One region of the Streptomyces sp. NPDC051020 genome, then DNA from elsewhere that is predicted to be linked to it. Evidence: predicted binding sites of a transcription regulator. Region 1 holds the regulator's gene; each other region holds the start of a gene.
What was found. Region 1 encodes HrcA, which represses chaperone genes, less so after heat shock. Its sites were predicted from a motif close to TTNGCACTCNGNNNNNCNGAGTGCNAA; they were not measured.
Positions count from the first base shown of each region.

Region 1 (4,140 bases):
CGGCGGGGCGGGCGGTGCTGACTCTGCGCGGGCGGTTGCTCGCTGATGCGGTGGTCAGGGACCTGGTGGACTGAGGGGCGCGGGAGGTACGGGTGCGTCGGCAGCGGGCCTGTTCCCCTGCCCGCCCCCTCCCCCGGAACCGGAGGCTTCCTCTTCGGGCCCCGGCCCCGGGCCGCCGGTCACGCCCTAGGTGTACTGACCCGTGAGGTTGGGCACGCACGCTCGCTGCGTTGTCGGGCTCGCCCCCCATACGCCCAGTACCGGGGCGAGCCTCCGCCGTGCGATCGCACGCACCAGACGCCGCCTGGCCCGCCCTATGGGCGGACGACGCTCCTTTCGAAACACGCCCTACGCCGGAGCCGTCACGAAGTCGATCAGGTGTTCAACTGAGCCCAGCAGCGCCGGTTCCAGATCCTTGTACGAGCGGACCGTCGACAGGATGCGCTGCCACGCCGCGCCCGTGTTCTCGGGCCAGCCCAGTGACCGGCACACGCCCGTCTTCCAGTCCAGGCCGCGGGGCACCACCGGCCAGGAGCCGATGCCCACCGACGCCGGCTTCACCGCCTCCCAGATGTCGATGTACGGATGGCCCACCACCAGCACGTTCGCGTCGGTGACCTCGGCCGCGATTCTCGACTCCTTGGAGCCGGGGACCAGGTGGTCGACCAGGACGCCCAGTCGCGCATCCGGGCCGGGGGCGAACGAACGGACGATGGACGGAAGGTCGTCGATGCCTTCCAGGTACTCCACCACCACACCCTCGATGCGCAGGTCGTCGCCCCAGACCCGTTCGACCAACTCCGCGTCGTGCCGGCCCTCCACGTAGATCCGGCCCGCCCGCGCCACCCGGGCCCGCGCCCCGGGAACCGCCACGGAACCGGAGGCCGTGCGGGCGGGCCGGGCCGGGCCGGTAGCCGAGGGGCGTACGAGAGTGATGACGCGGCCCTCCAGGAGGAAGCCACGCGGTTCCATCGGGAACACCCGGTGCTTGCCGAAACGGTCCTCCAGAGTCACCGTCGGGCCCTGCGCCGTCTTCTCGCAGCGGATCACCGCACCGCAGAAGCCGGTGGAGACCTCCTCCACGACCAGATCGGGCTCGGCGGGGACCTCGGGCACGGGAGCGGACTTCTTCCAGGGCGGGGTCAGGTCCGGGTGGTAGCTGCGCATCGGACGACGATAGGACGGAAACCGGTCACGACACGCCGAAGGCGGCGGACAGCCGGTCACGCTGGGCCCGTACGAACGCCGCGTCCACGACGGCCCCGTGTCCCGGCACATACACCGCGTCCTCGCCGCCCAGCGCCAGCAGCCGGTCCAGCGCGGCCGGCCAGCGCGACGGGATCGCGTCCGGGCCCGCCTGCGGTTCGCCCGATTCCTCGACCAGGTCGCCGCAGAGGACCACGGCCGGGGAGTCGGGCACGAGGGCGACGAGGTCGTGGCCGCTGTGGGCGGGGCCCACGTTCGCCAGCAGCACCTGGCGGCCGCCGCCCAGGTCGAGTGTCCATTCGCCGCACACCTGGTGGTGCGGCGCCACCAGGACGTCCGCCGCCTGCGCCGCGTCCTCCTCGGGCACCCCGTGGCGTACCGCGTCGGCGTACAGCTCGTCCGCACCGGCGGTGAGGAGAGCGGCCGTACCGATGGCGCCGTACACCTCCGCCCCGGCGAATGCCGCGGTGCCGAGCACATGGTCGAAATGAGGGTGGCTGAGTGCGATATGCGTCACCCTCCGGCCGGTCATGGCCTGCACCTGGGTCCGTATCTCCACACCTTCGCGCAGCGTCGATCCCGTGTCGAAGAGCAGGGCCGCCTCCGCTCCGACCACCAGTGCGACCGTGGCATCCCACCCGGGGAGCCTCCGGCGGCCCACACCGTTGCCCAGTCGCTCCCAGCCGAACTCTTCCCATGTCGCGTCCATGCGGAGACGCTATCGGCAACGACCTGCGCAGTCTCGGGGTGGCATGGCCGGTCGCCCTTGCTAGGGCCCCACCCGACCGCCGTACACTGGCGGGGGTCGCTGGCACTCGTACGCATCGAGTGCCAGGAATCACCGGAGATCGACCAGAACCACCGAGGAAACACAGCTGGAGGTGTGCGCCATGCTCAGCGAACGCAGACTCGAGGTGCTGCGCGCCATCGTCCAGGACTATGTCGGCACCGAGGAGCCCGTCGGCTCCAAGGCGCTCACCGAGCGGCACAAGCTGGGGGTCTCCCCGGCCACCGTCCGCAACGACATGGCTGTGCTGGAGGACGAGGGTTTCATCGCCCAGCCCCACACCAGCGCGGGTCGCATCCCGACGGACAAGGGCTACCGACTCTTCGTCGACAAGCTCGCGGGGGTCAAGCCCCTGTCGTCGCCGGAGCGCAGGGCCATCCAGAACTTCCTCGACGGCGCGGTCGACCTCGACGATGTCGTGGGCCGCACCGTACGGCTGCTCGCGCAGTTGACCCGGCAGGTCGCCGTCGTGCAGTACCCCTCGCTGACCCGTTCCACAGTGCGGCATGTGGAACTGCTGTCGCTGGCGCCCGCCCGGCTGATGCTTGTGCTGATCACGGACACCGGCCGGGTCGAACAGCGCATGATCGACTGTCCCGCGCCGTTCGGTGAGACCTCTCTCGCCGATCTGCGGGCCCGGCTCAACAGCCGGGTCGTGGGGCGCCGGTTCTCGGACGTCCCGCAGCTGGTGCAGGACCTGCCGGAATCCTTCGAGAGCGAGGACCGGGGAACCGTGTCCACTGTGCTCTCCACCCTGCTCGAAACCCTCGTCGAGGAGACGGAGGAGCGGCTGATGATCGGCGGCACCTCCAACCTCACCCGCTTCGGGCACGACTTCCCTCTGATGATCCGGCCGGTGCTGGAGGCGCTGGAGGAGCAGGTCGTGCTGCTGAAGCTGCTCGGCGAGGCCAAGGACTCGGGCATGACCGTACGTATCGGGCACGAGAACGCCCACGAGGGGCTCAACTCCACGTCCGTCGTCGCGGTCGGCTACGGTTCGGGCGACGAGGCTGTCGCCAAACTCGGCGTGGTCGGACCGACCCGCATGGACTACCCCGGAACGATGGGAGCGGTACGCGCAGTGGCACGTTACGTCGGACAGATCCTGGCGGAGTCGTAAGTGGCCACCGACTACTACGCCGTTCTCGGTGTGCGCCGCGACGCCTCTCAGGACGAGATCAAGAAGGCCTTCCGGCGGCTCGCACGCGAGCTGCATCCGGACGTCAACCCCGATCCGAAGACCCAGGAGCGGTTCAAGGAGATCAACGCCGCCTACGAGGTGTTGTCGGACCCGCAGAAGAAGCAGGTCTACGACCTCGGCGGCGACCCGCTGTCCGCCTCCGGCGGCGGTGGCGCGGGCGGATTCGGACAGGGTGGCTTCGGCAACTTCTCCGACATCATGGACGCGTTCTTCGGCACGGCGTCGCAGCGCGGACCGCGGTCGCGCACCCGGCGCGGCCAGGACGCGATGATCCGGCTGGAGATCGATCTCGCCGAGGCGGCATTCGGTACCACGAAGGACATCCAGGTCGACACGGCCGTCGTCTGTACGACCTGCAGCGGCGAGGGCGCCGCACCCGGCACCTCCGCCCAGACCTGTGACATGTGCCGCGGCCGCGGCGAGGTCTCCCAGGTCACCCGGTCGTTCCTCGGCCAGGTCATGACCTCGCGGCCCTGCCCGCAGTGCCAGGGCTTCGGTACGGTCGTTCCGACCCCGTGCCCGGAGTGCGCCGGTGACGGCCGTATCCGTTCGCGGCGCACGCTCACCGTGAAGATCCCCGCCGGTGTCGACAACGGCACCCGCATCCAGCTCGCGGGCGAGGGCGAGGTCGGCCCCGGCGGCGGCCCGGCCGGCGACCTGTACGTCGAGATCCATGAGCTGCCGCACCCGGTGTTCCAGCGCCGCGGCGACGACATGCACTGCACGGTCACCATCCCCATGACGGCGGGCGCGCTCGGCACGAAGGTGCCGCTGGAGACGCTCGACGGCCTGGAGGAGGTCGACATCCGGCCGGGCACCCAGTCCGGCCAGTCGGTCCCGCTGCACGGCCGCGGCATCACGCATCTGCGGGGCGGCGGGCGCGGCGACCTGATCGTGCACGTCGAGGTGACGACCCCGTCGAAGCTGGACCCGGAGCAGGAGCGAC
Region 1 covers NZ_JBFBCG010000065.1:27,788-31,927, reverse strand. The annotation lists gene hemW (radical SAM family heme chaperone HemW) at 1-74, shown strand, start outside; gene AB0N06_RS28500 (DUF3097 domain-containing protein) at 349-1,167, opposite strand; gene AB0N06_RS28495 (MBL fold metallo-hydrolase) at 1,193-1,915, opposite strand; gene hrcA (heat-inducible transcriptional repressor HrcA) at 2,097-3,113, shown strand; gene dnaJ (molecular chaperone DnaJ) at 3,114-4,140, shown strand, end outside.

Region 2 (4,140 bases), on a different contig from region 1:
AAGAAGGCGAACCACGGCAAGCGCCCCAACGCCTGAGCGCACCGACGCCGGCCCCGCCGTGTACGTGGTGTCGTTCTTCGCCCCGTGGCTGCGCGGGCACGACGACCATCTGCTGGACGGGCCTTCGGCCCGCTTCCCTGCGATGGTGATCACGCCGTAGGGCCGCACCGGTCCGGACATGACGTCGGCCCCCGGGACCAACTGGTCCCGGGGGCCGACGTACAGGCACTTACCGATCCGTCAGGATCAGAAGTCCATGTCACCGCCCGGCATGCCGCCCGGAGCGGCCGCAGCGGCCTTCTCCGGCTTGTCGGCGATGACGGCCTCGGTGGTCAGGAACAGCGCGGCGATCGACGCGGCGTTCTGCAGAGCGGAGCGCGTGACCTTCGCCGGGTCGAGAATGCCCTCGGCGATCATGTCGACGTACTCACCGGTCGCGGCGTTCAGACCGTGACCGACGGCCAGGTTGCGCACCTTCTCGACGACGACGCCACCCTCGAGACCACCGTTGACGGCGATCTGCTTGAGCGGGGCCTCCAGCGCCAGCTTGACGGCGTTGGCGCCGGTCGCCTCGTCACCCGAGAGCTCCAGCTTCTCGAAGACGGCGGAAGCCTGCAGCAGCGCCACGCCACCACCGGCGACGATGCCCTCCTCGACGGCCGCCTTCGCGTTGCGAACGGCGTCCTCGATGCGGTGCTTGCGCTCCTTGAGCTCGACCTCGGTCGCGGCACCGGCCTTGATGACGGCCACGCCGCCGGCCAGCTTCGCCAGGCGCTCCTGGAGCTTCTCGCGGTCGTAGTCCGAGTCGGAGTTCTCGATCTCGGCACGGATCTGGTTGACGCGACCCTGAACCTGGTCGGTGTCACCGGCGCCGTCGACGATCGTCGTCTCGTCCTTGGTGATGACGACCTTGCGGGCACGGCCCAGCAGGTCCAGGCCGGCGTTCTCCAGCTTGAGACCGACCTCCTCGGAGATGACGGTGCCACCGGTGAGGATGGCGATGTCGCCGAGCATGGCCTTGCGGCGGTCACCGAAGCCCGGGGCCTTGACGGCGACGGACTTGAAGGTGCCACGGATCTTGTTGACGACCAGGGTCGACAGGGCCTCACCCTCGACGTCCTCGGCGATGATCAGCAGCGGCTTGCCGGACTGCATGACCTTCTCCAGCAGCGGAAGGAGGTCCTTCACGTTGCTGACCTTGGAGTTGACGATCAGGATGTACGGGTCGTCCAGGGACGACTCCATGCGCTCCATGTCGGTGGCGAAGTACGCCGAGATGTAGCCCTTGTCGAAGCGCATACCCTCGGTGAGCTCCAGCTCCAGACCGAAGGTCTGGGACTCCTCGACGGTGATGACGCCTTCCTTGCCGACCTTGTCCATCGCTTCGGCGATGAGCTCGCCGATCTGGGTGTCGGCGGCGGAGATGGAGGCCGTGGAAGCGATCTGCTCCTTGGTCTCCACGTCCTTGGCCTGCTCCAGCAGAGCGGCGGAGACGGCCTCGACGGCCTTCTCGATGCCCCGCTTGAGGGCCATCGGGTTCGCACCCGCGGCGACGTTGCGGAGGCCCTCACGGACGAGCGCCTGAGCGAGAACGGTGGCGGTGGTCGTACCGTCGCCGGCGACGTCGTCCGTCTTCTTGGCGACTTCCTTGACCAGCTCTGCGCCGATCTTCTCGTACGGGTCCTCGAGCTCGATCTCCTTGGCGATGGAGACACCATCGTTGGTGATCGTGGGTGCGCCCCACTTCTTCTCAAGGACGACGTTCCGGCCCTTGGGGCCGAGGGTCACCTTGACGGCGTCGGCGAGCTGGTTCATCCCGCGCTCGAGGCCGCGCCGCGCTTCCTCGTCGAACGCGATGATCTTGGCCATGTGAAGTGGTCCTCCCGGACAGGGGTGGATTGCTCCGGACCGTGTGGCGCCCGCGACGGACGGCCTGCGTGCCTGACGGTTCCTTGCCCCGCCGGGCCTGCGGGCCTCACCGACCCGGTCCTTCTGTCACTCTCAACGTCAGAGTGCTAACGCCCAATGATTAGCACTCGACCCCTTCGAGTGCAAGCGCCCCTTCGAGTTCATGGATGGCGCCGGGCAGCGTCGGCGCGGTCGCGGGCAGGCTCCGGGACGCACGAAGGGCCCGTACCCCCGGGGGTACGGGCCCTTCGTGCGTGAGTAGTGTCGTTGGCCGACCGCGTCGAGCTCAGCCGACGGCGAGCTTGACCATGTCCGCCTGCGGCCCCTTCTGGCCCTGCGAGATTTCGAATTCAACTCGCTGACCCTCTTCGAGGGTGCGGTACCCGTCCATCTGGATCGCACTGTAGTGGACGAAAACATCCGCACCACCGTCGACCGCGATGAAGCCGTACCCCTTCTCCGCGTTGAACCACTTGACGGTGCCCTGAGCCATGCCTAACTCCCCTATTACTGGCCCTTGCACAGGACCGCACTTCGCGGACCCGGGTCAGAACTCACCCTCCGACAGGAGAGGGTGCGTGCGCCGGAACGCGTCGACCGCGGCTGAATGTATCTGCCCAACTGCCCTCTGCAACAGGTCAATCGGACGAGAATTCCGGGCAGCGCCGAACGCCCGAAGATGAGGAATTTACGCGATTCCAGGGCAAGTCGGGCCGGACAAAGGCCACTTACGGCGCAAGGAGTGAGAACACTTTGGCTGCATCTTGTCGCGGGCGGGCGCATTCTCATATGCGGTCGGCACGGGCAGCGGAGGGGACTTCCCCCACTGTACCGCGCTCAACCATGCAGAATTGCCCCCTCCGCTTAGCTTGCAGAGGGGGCAATTCCGGTAACGCTGTGAAGTCGGCCGCAGGGCCGACCACTCGTCAGCAGCCGCCCGCGACCGCCGGGATGATGGAGATGCCCGCGCCGTCCGGGGTGGCCGTCTCCAGGCCGCCCTCGAAGCGGACGTCGTCGTCGTTGACGTACACGTTCACGAAGCGGCGGAGCTTGCCCTGGTCGTCCAGGACTCGCGCGGCGATGCCCGGGTGGTTCCGCTCCAGCGACTCGATGACCTGGGAGAGGGTCGAGCCCTCGGCCGGGACCTCGGCCTGGCCGCCCGTGTAGGTGCGCAGGATGGTGGGGATACGGACCTTGACGCTCATCTGGGTGCCTTCCTTACATCTCGGGTGGTCGGGTCAGCCGTTGGCGAGGCCGGCATCGCGGAACGCGTCCAGGCTGGGCCGGATGGTCGCGGTCGGGCCGGTCGTCGGGGCGACCGCGTCCAGCGTCTTCAGACCGTCACCAGTGTTCAGGACGACCGTGGTGAGCGTCGGGTCCAGCAGACCGGCCTCGATCAGCTTCCTCGTCACACCGACCGTCACCCCGCCCGCCGTCTCGGCGAAGATGCCCTCGGTGCGGGCCAGCAGCTTGATCGCATCGACGATCTGCTCGTCGTTGACGTCCTCGACCGCGCCGCCGGTGCGGCGGGCGATGTCCAGGACGTACGGACCGTCGGCCGGATTGCCGATCGCCAGGGACTTGGCGATCGTGTTCGGCTTCTGCGGGCGCACGACGTCGTGACCGGCCTTGAAGGCCGTGGAGACCGGGGAGCAGCCCTCGGCCTGGGCGCCGAAGATCTTGTACGGCTTGTCCTCGACGAGACCGAGCTTGATCAGCTCCTGAAGACCCTTGTCGATCTTCGTGAGCTGCGAGCCGGACGCGATCGGGATGACGAGCTGGTCGGGCAGCTGCCAGCCGAGCTGCTCGCAGATCTCGTACGCAAGCGTCTTGGAGCCCTCGCCGTAGTACGGGCGCAGGTTGACGTTGACGAAGCCCCAGCCCTCACCGAGCGGGTCGCCGATGAGCTCCGAGCAGAAGCGGTTGACGTCGTCGTAGTTGCCCTCGATGCCGACCAGCTCACCGCCGTACACCGCGGCCATGACGACCTTGCCCTGCTCCAGGTCGTGCGGGATGAACACGCAGGACCGGAAGCCGGCCCGGGCGGCGGCCGCGCCCACCGCGCCGGCGAGGTTGCCGGTGGAGGAGCAGGAGAGAGTGGTGAAACCGAAGGCGCGGGCGGCCTCGACGGCGATCGCGACGACGCGGTCCTTGAAGGAGTGCGTCGGGTTGCCGGAGTCGTCCTTGACGTACAGACCGCCGGTGACGCCCAGCTCACGGGCGAGGTTGTCG
Region 2 covers NZ_JBFBCG010000051.1:50,299-54,438, forward strand. The annotation lists gene groL (chaperonin GroEL) at 247-1,869, opposite strand; gene AB0N06_RS25510 (cold-shock protein) at 2,195-2,401, opposite strand; gene AB0N06_RS25515 (MoaD/ThiS family protein) at 2,835-3,113, opposite strand; gene thrC (threonine synthase) at 3,147-4,140, opposite strand, start outside.
Region 2: the regulator HrcA is predicted to act here: its motif matches at 2,030-2,056, upstream of groL (chaperonin GroEL).

Region 3 (4,140 bases), on a different contig from region 1:
GTGGAGACCGAGACAGCCGCCCCGGCACTGGTCACGGCCCTGGGTGAGCGGTACGGCACCGACACCGTCGCCGTGCACCTCACGCCCGGCGCCGACGTGGCGGAACCCCAGGCGAACCGCCAGTACGACACCTCGCCCTACTACGGCGGGTCGCGCATCAAGTCGTACCTGAGCACCAGTTCGGCGGTCTGGTGCACGGCGGGCTTCACCTGGCGGTACGACGGCAAGTGGTACATGGTGACCGCGGGCCACTGCACCAGCGGCAACGGGGCCGTGTTGAACCCCAGCGAGAGCGACTACATCGGCCCCGTCGTCCGGGACAACTGGAAGAACGGGTACGGCTCCGTGAAGCTCTCCGGCCAGAGCTACTACTCGGGTGACCTGTCGCTGTACCGCGTCAACAGCGACAGCGCCGCGACGCCCCGGATCTACAAGGGCGGCAAGACGTCCAGCTCGTCGCGGCTCGTCCACGGCTACTGGAAGCGCTGGGCGCAGAGCGGCGACAAGGTCTGCACGGGCGGCATGATGACCGGCGAGATGTGCGGATGGAAGGTGACCGCGACCCAGGCGACCATCCACTATTCCGGCGGAACCACCGCCAAGAACATGGTCGTCGCCAAGAAGACGTCCGGATCCTGTTCCATCAAGGGTGACTCCGGCGCCCCGGTGTACACGGTCGACAGCAGCGGACAGGCGTACGCCAAGGGCATCCTGTCCGGCGGCGGTGGCGGCGGAAGCGACAACAGCGGCGGGTTCTTCGACCCCTGCTGGCTGTACTTCACCGACATCGGGCTGGCCAACAGCGCCTTTCCCGGCACGGTTGCGTGGTACTGACATGCGCCGAGCCCTTCTCACACCACTGCTGGCGGCGGCCCTGACCGGATGCTCGCTCCTCGGCCAGGACACGCCGTGCACCCTGGTCGACGCGGACTCGCAGGTCTCCGCCGTGTGGCGGCCCGCCGACTTCGGCGGCCGGGACGCGGCGCGGATCCGGCTGTGCGTGGACGGCACCTGCGAGGAGCGGACGTCGGGCAGTCCCGGCGACCCGTTCGCCTCGCTGTCGGTCCAACTCCCCGACGACATCGGTGCGTCCACCGTGCCGGTGCGGCTCACCGTGACGTCCGCGAAGAGCGGTGACACGGTCGTCGAAGACAGCACCCGGGCCAGGCTGACGGAGCAGCACCCCAACGGCACGTCCTGCCCGCCCACCATCTGGACGGCGACGTTCCGTGCCCACCCCGGCAAGGGCCTCACCTCAACCGAGGGCATGAAGCTCCAGGGGTGAGCGACCCTGCGCAAGCGCCCGTCCCCCCGGCAGCACCGGAGGGACGGGCGCTTCGCGCCGTTCGGGACCAGCTGTGGGCGTGCATGGTCTCGGTTTCCCGGCCCTCGAACAGCTTGGGCAGCGCCTTGGGGCCGCGGTCGGGGTCGCGATGCCGGCGGAGGAAGGCGCGGGCGCCGACGTGGGGGCCTGACGTCCGGCATTTCCTCACCGTCGTACGAAACGGTGCGGTTCGTCCCTTCGTTCCCCGTACGCCGTCCCGATCGGAGCAGCCCGGTGCGGTGACGCCACGACCGGACTGAATTGGCACTCCGCTTGACCGAGTGCTAATCGCGGTCATAGTCTCAGCTCTGGCACTCCCCACTGGAGAGTGCCAGCAGTACTGTGCGATCGGCAGGTCCGGCACCCGCGACGACGGACCCACCTGATCGCCACCCCAGACAGTTAACCCCGCAGTTAACCCCGAGATCTCCGAAGGGGGAGGCCGGATCGTGACGACCACCAGCTCCAAGGTTGCCATCAAGCCGCTTGAGGACCGCATTGTGGTCCAGCCGCTCGACGCCGAGCAGACCACGGCCTCTGGCCTGGTCATCCCGGACACTGCCAAGGAGAAGCCCCAGGAGGGCGTCGTCCTGGCCGTGGGCCCGGGCCGCTTCGAGAACGGCGAGCGTCTGCCGCTCGACGTCAAGACCGGTGACATCGTGCTGTACAGCAAGTACGGCGGCACCGAGGTGAAGTACAACGGCGAGGAGTACCTCGTCCTCTCGGCTCGCGACGTGCTCGCGATCATCGAGAAGTAATTCACACACGTTTGCTTCCGTTCTGCGCCCCTGGTCCCCTGCGAGATAACAAGCCGGGCGGTCAGGGGCGCAGTTCGTTCGAGAGGACAGTTCAGCTCCCATGGCGAAGATTCTGAAGTTCGACGAGGACGCCCGTCGCGCCCTTGAGCGCGGCGTCAACAAGCTTGCCGACACGGTCAAGGTGACGATCGGCCCCAAGGGCCGCAACGTCGTCATCGACAAGAAGTTCGGCGCTCCCACCATCACCAATGACGGTGTCACCATCGCGCGCGAGGTCGAGCTCGACGACCCGTACGAGAACCTCGGTGCCCAGCTGGTGAAGGAGGTGGCGACCAAGACCAACGACGTAGCGGGTGACGGCACCACCACCGCCACCGTGCTCGCCCAGGCGCTCGTCCGCGAGGGCCTGCGCAACGTTGCCGCGGGTGCTTCCCCGGCCGCCCTGAAGAAGGGCATCGACGCCGCGGTCAAGGCTGTGTCCGAGGAGCTCCTCGCGACCGCCCGCCCGATCGACGACAAGTCCGACATCGCCGCCGTGGCCGCGCTCTCCGCGCAGGACTCGCAGGTCGGCGAGCTCATCGCGGACGCGATGGACAAGGTCGGCAAGGACGGTGTCATCACCGTCGAGGAGTCCAACACCTTCGGTCTGGACCTCGAGTTCACCGAGGGCATGGCCTTCGACAAGGGTTACCTGTCCCCGTACATGGTGACCGACCAGGAGCGTATGGAGGCCGTCCTCGACGACCCGTACATCCTGATCCACCAGGGCAAGATCGGCTCGATCCAGGAGCTGCTCCCGCTGCTGGAGAAGGTCATCCAGGCCGGTGGCTCCAAGCCGCTGCTGATCATCGCCGAGGACGTCGAGGGCGAGGCCCTGTCGACCCTGGTCGTCAACAAGATCCGTGGCACCTTCAACGCCGTCGCGGTGAAGGCCCCGGGCTTCGGTGACCGCCGCAAGGCCATGCTCGGCGACATCGCCACCCTCACCGGTGCGACCGTCATCGCCGAGGAGGTCGGCCTCAAGCTCGACCAGGCCGGTCTCGACGTGCTGGGCACCGCCCGCCGTGTCACCGTCTCCAAGGACGACACGACCATCGTGGACGGCGGCGGCGAGCCCGGCGACGTCAAGGGCCGGGTCAACCAGATCAAGGCCGAGATCGACGCCACCGACTCCGACTGGGACCGCGAGAAGCTCCAGGAGCGCCTCGCGAAGCTGGCCGGCGGCGTGTGCGTGATCCGTGTCGGTGCCGCCACCGAGGTGGAGCTCAAGGAGAAGAAGCACCGTCTGGAGGACGCCATCTCCGCGACCCGCGCCGCGGTCGAGGAGGGCATTGTCTCCGGTGGTGGCTCCGCTCTGGTCCACGCCGTCAAGGTCCTCGAGGGCAACCTCGACAAGACCGGCGACGAGGCCACCGGCGTCGCGGTCGTGCGCCGCGCCGCGGTCGAGCCGCTGCGCTGGATCGCCGAGAACGCCGGTCTCGAGGGTTACGTCATCACCTCGAAGGTCGCCGAGCTCGACAAGGGCCAGGGCTTCAACGCCGCGACGGGCGAGTACGGCGACCTGGTGAAGGCCGGTGTCATCGACCCGGTCAAGGTCACCCGCTCCGCGCTGGAGAACGCCGCGTCCATCGCGTCGCTGCTGCTGACGACCGAGACCCTGGTCGTCGAGAAGCCGGCCGAGGAAGAGGCCGAAGCCGGCCACGGCGGCCACGGTCACTCGCACTGACGCGCTGCCGCCTCGGCTCACCGCCGCACAAGGCCCCCGTTCCCGCTGTTCAGCGAGGGGAACGGGGGCCTTCGGCCGTCCTTGGCCGCTGGATCAGTCGAGCGCGCCGAGCTGCCGCATCAGGCCGAGGAGATCCTCGTGCCACCAGCCTTCCTGGATCCTGCCGTCCTTGAAACGGAAGATCGTGGTGCCCGTCATGGTGCACTGCCTGCCCGTGGGGGCGATCCCCATGAAGTCGCCCTCATGGGTGCCGGTCCAGGTCCACAGCGTCACGACGTCGTCACCCTCGCAGACCTGCCGGTCCAGGCTGAAGGTGAAGTCGAAGGCCGCGC
Region 3 covers NZ_JBFBCG010000005.1:109,270-113,409, forward strand. The annotation lists gene AB0N06_RS04840 (DNRLRE domain-containing protein) at 1-834, shown strand, start outside; gene AB0N06_RS04845 (hypothetical protein) at 836-1,285, shown strand; gene groES (co-chaperone GroES) at 1,774-2,082, shown strand; gene groL (chaperonin GroEL) at 2,183-3,808, shown strand; gene AB0N06_RS04860 (ester cyclase) at 3,902-4,140, opposite strand, start outside.
Region 3: the regulator HrcA is predicted to act here: its motif matches at 1,586-1,612, upstream of groES (co-chaperone GroES).